3 regions of the Vibrio toranzoniae genome follow, and region 1 is predicted to be linked to each of the others. Evidence: predicted binding sites of a transcription regulator. Region 1 holds the regulator's gene; each other region holds the start of a gene.
The links. Region 1 encodes CRP, which controls carbon source genes, mostly activating them, when cyclic AMP is high. Its sites were predicted from a motif close to TGTGANNNNNNTCACA; they were not measured.

Region 1 (3,307 bases):
GATGAACGGATTACTGCGCCGCTACACGGGTTCAAAAACGCGCAAGACTATTACGCACAGTGCTCCGCTCTTCCTAAGCTCAATCAGATAAAACTACCGACACAGATCATTCACGCCAAAGATGATCCATTCATGACCGATGATGTTATTCCAAAATTCGTCCTCCCCGACAACATCGATTATCGACTGTTTCAAAAAGGTGGCCATGTGGGCTTTATTACCGGCAGTACGCTCAAACCTAGATTTTGGTTAGAAGAAGCATTACCCGCCTACTATGAAAGTCTCCAAGATTCGGCATAATGCCCGGACGTTATAAAAATAAGCTTAGCTTTGGTAAAGAGGGGGGAGTGGTAATGTCCACTAGACACACTCATCAACGTACCAATGAACATACTTATGAACATAAAAGAGAGAAGTATTTATGATCATCCCATGGCAAGACATCGCGCCAGAGACACTGGAAAACCTCATCAAAGAGTTCGTACTACGTGAAGGTACAGACTACGGCGACGTAGAGGTTTCATTACAGAACAAGATTGACCAAGTGAAACATCAATTAGCCTCGGGAGAGGTCAGCATCGTGTTTTCTGAGCTACATGAAACCGTTGATATCCAAGTCATAAAACGCTTCTAGGCTGCGCTTAGAAAGGAGCCGTGTTATAGTAAAAATCGATTGCTAACAAGTATGTTACTCAAACGACAAGGGTTGTCATGTCCGCTAAACATCCAATTATTGCGGTGACGGGTTCATCTGGAGCCGGCACCACCACTACCTCAGAAGCCTTCCGTAAAATGTTCAATATGATGGACGTGAAGGCCGCTTGGGTTGAAGGGGATAGCTTCCATCGCTTTACTCGACCAGAAATGGATGTCGAAATCCGCAAGGCACGCGCGCAAGGTAAACACATCAGCTACTTTGGTCCACAGGCTAACGATTTTGGCGCATTAGAAGAATTCTTCCATCAATACGGTAATGAAGGCACCGGTAAAGTACGGAGTTATCTGCACACCTTCGATGAAGCCGTGCCTTACAATCAAATGCCAGGTACCTTTACGCCATGGCAAGAGATCCCTGAAAATTCAAATGTGATGTTCTACGAAGGCCTACACGGCGGTGTAGTAGACGGAGACATCAACGTCTCTAAACATGTCGACCTGCTAATTGGCATGGTGCCAATCGTAAACCTTGAATGGATACAAAAATTCGTTCGTGACACACGCGATCGCGGGCACTCACGCGAAGCAGTAATGGACTCAATTGTTCGTTCAATGGATGATTATCTTAACTACATAACTCCTCAATTTTCGCGTACTCATATCAATTTTCAACGAGTGCCAACCGTAGATACATCCAACCCACTCAACGCCAAAGGGATCCCTAGTTTAGACGAGAGCTTCGTAGTTATACGATTACGTGGCATCAAAAACGTCGATTTCCCCTACCTTTTGGCTATGATTGATGGCTCATTTATGTCTCGCCACAACACGCTTGTGGTGCCAGGAGGAAAAATGAGTTTTGCTATGGAGCTCATTGTAAGGCCAATCCTGCAGCAACTCATCGAAACCGGCAAAATAGGTTAACGGTACGACATTCCTATTGATTACTTTTCATACCGTGATCATGTGCACAATTTTGCGTAAAAAATCGTAGCTTGGTCACGATTAAAATCAAGAAATAGTACCTGAAAAAGGATACTATTCTTAAACGAAACACAAGATAGCTTGCAGCACTCAACAAGTGCTCTTATCCTAACGAGTCAATCCAGGCTTAGCTAAAATACGGAAAGCAGCAAGCATACCCTGCAGAGGAAGTAAGATATTATGGTTCTAGGTAAACCCCAAACCGATCCAACATTAGAGTGGTTCCTTTCACACTGTCATATTCATAAGTACCCTTCAAAAAGTACTTTGATTCATGCTGGTGAAAAGGCAGAAACCTTGTACTACATTGTGAAAGGTTCTGTGGCAGTTCTTATCAAAGACGAAGAAGGTAAGGAGATGATTCTTTCTTACCTAAACCAAGGCGACTTCATCGGTGAGCTTGGCTTATTCGAAGAAGACCAAGAGCGTACTGCGTGGGTTCGAGCAAAATCTCCTTGTGAAGTCGCTGAGATTTCTTTCAAGAAATTCCGCCAACTTATCCAAGTGAACCCAGACATCCTGATGCGTCTTTCAGCGCAAATGGCAAGCCGCCTACAAGTAACTAGCCAAAAGGTTGGTGACTTAGCGTTCCTTGACGTAACCGGTCGTATCGCTCAAACGCTACTAAACCTAGCGAAACAACCCGATGCAATGACTCACCCTGACGGCATGCAAATCAAGATCACTCGTCAAGAAATTGGCCAGATCGTTGGTTGTTCTCGTGAGACAGTAGGTCGTATCTTAAAGATGCTAGAAGAGCAGAACCTAATTTCTGCACACGGTAAAACTATCGTGGTATACGGCACTCGTTAATCTCGATTAACTGAGCCAAAAATTTGAAAGCCACCAAATGAAAATTTGGTGGCTTTTTTGTTATCTAAAGATCTAAAGAGCAGATGCGAGATGCGAATGGAACACTTACAACTTCCAAACGCAAACTATCTCGAAGCGAAGCGCACCCGCATCCCTAGGGCAAAGCCTGTGCTCGAATCTTTCTTTAACCGTTGGTGCTTTCAAAAATCTTGTCAGCCGATGCTGCAACAAACCCGGTATAAAGCTCACCATTCGCCATCGCATAGCGCTTAGCAAACTCATAGAAGCCACCAGGAATCATCTCATTGCCTTCCACAAATGAAACTGGGACTTTGTCTGCCATTGTTGATGATTGCTCTAATAAGACCTCTGGAGAGCCTTTCACCTCACCTCCAGATGCATTGATCGTGAATCCCGACTCATTCAGATAGTCATTCACAACCTGCACTTCATCGAACTTATTTAACTGGTTCACACTCACCGTAAAGTGGTTGGCACCGTAACCATGAGCCGCTAGCCAAGACGCGTATTCACTCTCTTTTGCTAGCACTTGGAAATCAGCGAAGCTCAAATCCCAGAGACGACCACCAAACAAGAATTCATGACCTTGAAGCTGACTTGCGTCAACTTGCTCAACCAACTTAGCAACGATCTGTTGCAACTCACTTGAGCACTCTTCTACCTTCAACTCACTAATGAACACTTTCGGCTGCTTTGGATCTGGATGCTCGTAATGCTTAGCGACTAGCTTCTTGCTCTCAAACAGGTAATCGCCACACGCTTTATAACCTAACTCAAGGAAAGGCTTAGCCAGCGTTTCAATTCCCAGCGGAGCTACATTGAAAGTACGCAG
Region 2 (3,307 bases), 420 kb from region 1:
CGCCGTCGCCTCAGCCATCGCCTTATGATATTCGCCCTTTGGTAACGGCTTGTCTTCAGCCTCTTGCAGCCAAAAGGTAAGTGCGTGCTGAGTTTCTCCGTTCATCACCCATTGGCGTTTGTCGGCCGATGGACTGGCAGCTACGGGTAAGAATGGGATGTCTTGGTCGTAGATAAACGGGCTGTCCGAATTCATAAACACTTGGTTTACTGCACTGACCATATCGGCACTTGAACGCCAGTTAGTCCCTAAGGTGTAGTGAGCACTAACTTGGTTTCTCGCCTTGATATAGGTAAAGATATCTGCGCCACGGAAGCCATAAATAGCCTGCTTCGGGTCACCGATCATAAACAAGCCGCACTGCGAATTATCGAGATAGATTCGGCTAAAAATACTGTATTGCAGCGGGTCGGTATCTTGGAATTCATCGATCATCGCAACCGGGTAGAGTGTGCGAATTCTTTCCACCAGCAATGATTGCTCATCGACATCAATCGATGCAGATAACTGAGTCAGCAAGTCATCAAACGATAACCACTGCTTTTGCTGTTTAGCCTTAGCGAGCATAGTTCGACAATGGGTAATCGCATGTGCCAATAACGGAGCTTTCAAGTCGGCTGGGTGATTTAAGAAATCTTCAATCGCTTCGAAAACGGCATGCTGAGGTGCGGTGCCTTTCGGTGTTTTCTCGATTAAAGTGGCTTGCGAGAACTTCTCTAATTTGTCTGGGAACTGGTAATCATGGGTGTCGCTCTGCGCCCATGCTGTGACCGCTTCTAGCCATGTCGGCAGAGACTTCTTGGTGTAACTGCGCTTGTTCACATCTGAACCTGAGATCAAAGCCAAAAAGTCCGCTTCAAATTCACACCACAGCGCTTTGAGCTGCTTCACTTTGTCTAGGTTCTGGTTGTGCAGAGTTTGCAAATCACCCGACATAGCATCTACCGTCAATTTCAGCGGCGATCCTGTCAGATAACGATTTACGTCTGCTAATAATGCAGCCGGTGACCCCCAGATATGACGAACCTCACCAGCCAGTTGAATAGGTAGCGGATAAAACTGCTTACGCCAATAATCGGCAACCACTTGCGCTTTCAGATGGCTTTCATCGGTCACAAATTCGTTATCGAAACGGCTTCCGGACTCGAAGGCATTTTGAGTCAACATTCGCTGACAGAAGCCATGAATGGTGTAGACAGCAGCCTCGTCCATTTGCCTTTCGGCATTGAGCAGTGTTTTCGCAGCGCCAGCATGATCATCGATGGCTTGCAACAGAGGCGCAATCACTGGGTCGTCACTTTGACCACGAGCAAACGCAATGCGCGCATCATGGATTCGGGCACGAATACGATCTCGCAGCTCTGCAGTTGCCGCTTCAGTAAAGGTCACCACCAGAATTTGGTCTACGGTTAACGGTTCATGGTGTCGGGTGGCTTCGTTCAGATCACCTTGCGGTGCAGCCGTGCCGTGCCCGAGCAGTAAGCGCAAATACAAGCCAGCAATGGTGAATGTTTTACCCGTACCTGCTGATGCTTCAATTAAACGCGCACCATGAAGTGGAAACGTCATGGTATCGAGTGTCTGTGGAGTGATTACCTGAACACTGCTTGTGGTCGTCATACCTTACTGCCTTCTGATAAATTAGTCTGTTACAAATGTGACCTAGCGTAGAAAATGTCATTCAATTTACGTCCTACGCTGATTTGTTAATAGTTAGTGCGATCTCTCTCACGGATCAATTCAGATCGCCTCGCTACTATGCGCCCACGAGTTCAGGAGCGCGATTCGAGTTTTATACTCATGCGTTACTTTGAACCACAGAATAATGGTCCCTCTGACCTGTGGCCGTACAGCGAACGCCCTACACTAATAATGATTTACTGGCGGCCACTTTATTTCCTGTACCTTGCTTCTCTTCACCTTGATTCCATTCACATTGAAAGCAAGCACCCCAAATGCTGACCAGCAACTCTCTTTCGTCATTCATTAATTCAGCGCACCCGCGATTGATCTTATCGATCACAACCACTTACTCCTGATCTTCCAGATCGGCAGCCGCCAACCTTGCCGCCTGTAACACAAGCGTTGAATACATACGCGACTCAGCAGCCAGCTCATCGTCCCACTTAGGCCAAATACGTGAGATGTAGGTATCTCGACCCTCGCCAGTAAAGGCGAAGCTGTCATTAAAGGTATCGGCCATTTTCTTCAGAGACTTCTCTTCATCATCGACCCATTTACCACGGCTAAAGCCCGCTTCAACGCCGGCCAATGCGGTTTTCGGGAAGTAAGGCAGTGGTGCAGTCATACCTTGATAGAACAGTCGAACTAACTCAGCCAATAAACTCTTTGCTTGCTGCGCATCAGCAATCGGTTGTAACGTTTGGTGAACCACACCTTCTTTTCTGTCATAGCCAATAATATGAGTCGTTTTCCCTTGCCCCATGACTGCACAACATAGATGATCAATCCACGCTGCCAAGTAATCTTGAGAGCGTATTTTACCGCTACGGAAGCGCACTAAGCCTGATTGATAGTTTTGAGTAAGCCAACCCATCAAACGAACCGGTTTGCCCTCGCCTAGCACATCAAACTCAATATTTATCTCAAGATCTTGCTGTGGCTGCCCACTCACAAATCGAATCTCTTTGGCTAAGTCTTCCGCTTGGACACGGTTAGTCTCAAATTCAATATCACCAAAGGCGCCAACCGGTAATCGACCTTGGGCTTTTTGCTCAGAAACAAACAAGCGAACCGCTTCATCTGCCCCTTCTGGGTTATCCAGCAATACTTGCAGCAGAGCATCTTTAAGTTGGAAGCTTTCTAAGCCATTAAGCACGAACGGCTCATCGTCTTCCATTACAGGAAGTGGCGGCTCAAACACTACCTTTAAGCGACGATTAAAGAAGTATTGCACTGGCAAGCGCCAGAAACGCTGCAGCTCAACCAGATCGAGCTCTAACGGATAAGTCGCACCAAGCAAATAGTCATCCAACGCACGATTGAATTCACCACTGCGTTCACCGGAACGGTTAGCCGCAGGAAGCCATTCTTTGGCGTAGCTCAATACATGACTTTCATCACCTTGTGTAAAGGCTGCCGGGCTAAACGGGGTCATGGTGTGCTCAAAGCTGATCGCTTGAGTCAGTTTGATACCAGAATCATCACTTGGTAGTGATTGGTCTTCACTTAGGCAGTAGTTCTGCTGGCAGTACTCAATCAACTCTGAAACCAATACCGAGGGCACTCGCTCAGTGTTATCTTGAATCGAGCGACCGACATAACTGATGTACAAGCACTCTTGCGC
Region 3 (3,307 bases), 1.1 Mb from region 1:
GGTGCCTTGGCCAAGGATTACCGCAGAGGCACAAGGACCATACTGAGTAATTGATTTGATCGGCATACCAGTAAAGGCACGAACGTGCAATGCAAACTCTGATGAGTCTTGAGACATCAAAGTCACCAAGCCAGTATCGTGTGGGCGAGGGGAGACTTCATTGAAGATCACATGATCGCCTTTAACGAACAGTTCAACACCAAATATACCGTGACCACCTAGTGCGTTAACCACTTGTTCTGCCGTGTATTGCGCCGCTTTCAAGGCATTGTCTGACATCACTTGTGGTTGCCATGATTCACGGTAATCACCGTCTTCTTGGCGGTGACCGATAGGCGCACAGAAGTGAACACCATCAACAGCGCGAACGGTTAACAGAGTGATCTCATAATCAAAGTCGATGAAGCCTTCAACAATCACACGACCTGCGCCAGTACGACCACCTTCTTGTGCGTAGTCCCAAGATTTCTGGATGTCTTCTTCAGTTCTGATAATGCTTTGGCCTTTGCCTGAAGAACTCATTACAGGCTTAACAACGCAAGGCATACCCACGAATTCAACAGCAGCGGCGAAGTCTTCGAAGGTGTCTGCAAAGCGGTAAGGTGAAGTGCTCAGTTTTAGCTCTTCAGCTGCAAGACGACGGATACCTTCTCGGTTCATTGTCAGTTTCGTCGCATTAGCCGTTGGAACAACATTCAAGCCTTGTGCTTCTAGCTCTACCAATTTGCTGGTGGCAATAGCTTCTATTTCTGGAACCACATAATCTGGTTTTTCGAGTTCAATGACTGCTTGCAGTGCATCGCCATCTAACATGTCTAATACATGGCTACGATGTGCAATTTGCATTGCGGGTGCATCAGCGTAACGGTCACATGCAATAACTTCCAAACCTAAACGTTGGCACTCGATAGCAACTTCTTTGCCGAGTTCACCTGAACCTAATAGAAGTACACGAGTAGCATTTTCACGAGTAGCAGTACCAAACATAGAAATTCCTTCCGACCTTATGAACGATTGATTGAAAACGGGGTGATCATACTGATTTGCATGACAAAAGCAAACGTTTGCTTTGGTTGTTCCGTTCATTACAGGCATAAAAAAAGCAGCTCCGAAAAGTAGGGCTGCTTATTTAAAATAATGTTAACCAGATGTACTTAGATTGCTAAGTAAGTCACTGGAATATCGGGGTTAATTGCTTCTAACGTAGACTGAGTATCGGCTAGGTGACTGATGCTACCATCAGCAATCTCAACTAAGGCAGCGTTTTCAATTTGTTCGAAATCGAAGCCAGCCATCTTAAGTTGAACCAAGGCTACTTGTAGCGGCGGTAGACTTGGGTTGAATGCCGCGTTTTCTGCGTAAGCACCGGTGAACATCTCACCCGTTGTCAGTTGTAGTGAAACACCACTTAGGTTCTTCGTGTAAGGTGCGTGGCTGCGGTTTAACGCTTCTAAGGCACGGACGACAAGCGGGGTCGTTTCATCTGACTGATATTCATGATTCAGTTTAGCCATTAATCCCGTTGTGATGCCTAGATCTGCTGGACCGAATGAATCTGGCAGGTATTCTTGCAGTGACATTTCATCACGTTGTGGAAGCTGAACTTTGAGCTCTTTTGCTGTCGTCAGTTCGTTCATGAATTGTCGGCAGTGTCCACAAGGGCTGAAGTTGATTGTGATATCCGAGATACCTTCTTCACCTTTCATCCAAGCATGGCTGATCGCAGATTGCTCAGCGTGTACGGTTTGGCCAAGTTGAGCTCCGGCGATTTCAAGGTTTGCACCAAAATACAAAGTACCAGACAAACCACGCACGATTGCACCAACATAGAAGTTTGAGAGCGGTACGTAAGCATAGGCTGCAGCAAAAGGAAGCAACGCAATACGCAGTTCGTCATCCGCTAATCCACTTGCTTGTAGTAGGCTGGCAAATTGTTCTGGAGAGAATGTTGCGTCAAAGTTGTCTGCTAATACGATGTCGCTTAAAAGTACTTTAATTGAAGAGGGAGCACTTTCCAGCGCCAGGGTAATACGACTGTTCATGTTGAATCCTTAATTGACCTTAGACTTTAATTTTATGCAATGTTCAGGATATTTCTGTGATTATTGTCACCATTTAAATTCCATTGTTACATTGCCTTGCATAATTAGAGTGAGGTCACAAATGAAATCGATTGCAAGATTGAAAACAACACGTGATATCGCATTTATTGTCAAAAATAAGAAGCCCAAACAGACTCTGAAATAAACAGAGTCCTGCTTGGGCTGATTTGGTTTTGAAAACACTTGTAAGCGATTAAAAGAGCTTGCAAGTGTTGTTTGGTGGAGGCTTATTGCTCGTATCTTGTCATCTGGCTAGTTAAGAATAGAGCCAAACCACGACGGAAAACACGCTAGGGGCAATGATTGAAGTGATAACCCCGCAAAGTACTAATGCCAATGAACTGAATGCGGCATCTTCTTGGTTCTTTTCTGCACAAGTCGCGGTGCCCAACGCGTGAGAAACCGTACCCATGGTTAAACCTCTGGCAACTGGGCTCTTAATGCCAATCAGGTTGTAAATAGGGTAAGCAAAAATCGCCCCGAATAGGCCGACAATCAATACCAAAATTGCCGCAATGGCTGCTTCACCACCTAAATGGCTCGATACTTCCATCGCGATAGGTGTGGTGACTGATTTACCCAATAAACTCGCAATCAAGCTTAAATCCGCTTTGAAAGCCACAGCAATTAATGCGGTTGTAGTCATCGACATCACACTGCCCAATGTGCAGGCAAAGGTAATAATACGCCAGTTAGCTCTGATTTGAGGTAACTGTTCATACAAAGGGTAAGCAAGTGCAACAACCGCAGGTTGAAGCATGTAAGTAATCCAAGTGTTGTCTGCGTAATAGGCTTCAAAGGGGACTTTGAAGAACATTAGAACTGGGATAATGATGCCAATGCTGATTAACAAAGGATTACACAGCGGAGAGTTCACTTTTTGGCTTACCCAACGAGCAAACAGAAATACCACAATAGTCAGTAGAATCCACATGACTATTTACCTCTCGAAAGTAAGCGGTCTAAGAACCAAGATAACGAAACCAAGACTATGAGCGTTCCACCAACGGCACTGGCCATGATTGGCAGTGCATTGGCGATAAGCAATTCGAAGTGATCCATTAACCCAACACTGATTGGAACGAACAACAAGATCATCAAACGAATAATCAAGCTGGCACCGGGCTGTACCCAGTGTGGAGGGACAATACCAATCACCATAGCGGAAAACAGAATCAACATGCCAAAAATACTACCGGGAATTG

Region 2: a site for CRP is predicted at 1,718-1,733, ahead of recB (exodeoxyribonuclease V subunit beta). Genes of this name have one in related genera too.
Region 3: a site for CRP is predicted at 2,147-2,162, ahead of cdd (cytidine deaminase). Genes of this name have one in related genera too.

Annotation. Positions count from the first base shown of each region.
Region 1 is NZ_AP025514.1:2,849,691-2,852,997, forward strand. Features, by position in the region: gene OCU50_RS12990 (hydrolase) at 1-300, shown strand, start outside; gene OCU50_RS12995 (YheU family protein) at 422-634, shown strand; gene OCU50_RS13000 (phosphoribulokinase) at 712-1,581, shown strand; gene crp (cAMP-activated global transcriptional regulator CRP) at 1,822-2,454, shown strand; gene OCU50_RS13010 (DUF1338 domain-containing protein) at 2,639-3,307, opposite strand, start outside.
Region 2 is NZ_AP025514.1:2,424,711-2,428,017, forward strand. Features, by position in the region: gene recB (exodeoxyribonuclease V subunit beta) at 1-1,620, opposite strand, end outside; gene OCU50_RS10905 (hypothetical protein) at 1,862-2,023, opposite strand; gene recC (exodeoxyribonuclease V subunit gamma) at 2,030-3,307, opposite strand, start outside.
Region 3 is NZ_AP025514.1:1,739,283-1,742,589, reverse strand. Features, by position in the region: gene purT (formate-dependent phosphoribosylglycinamide formyltransferase) at 1-987, opposite strand, end outside; gene cdd (cytidine deaminase) at 1,155-2,042, opposite strand; gene OCU50_RS07650 (LrgB family protein) at 2,359-3,036, opposite strand; gene OCU50_RS07645 (CidA/LrgA family protein) at 3,039-3,307, opposite strand, start outside.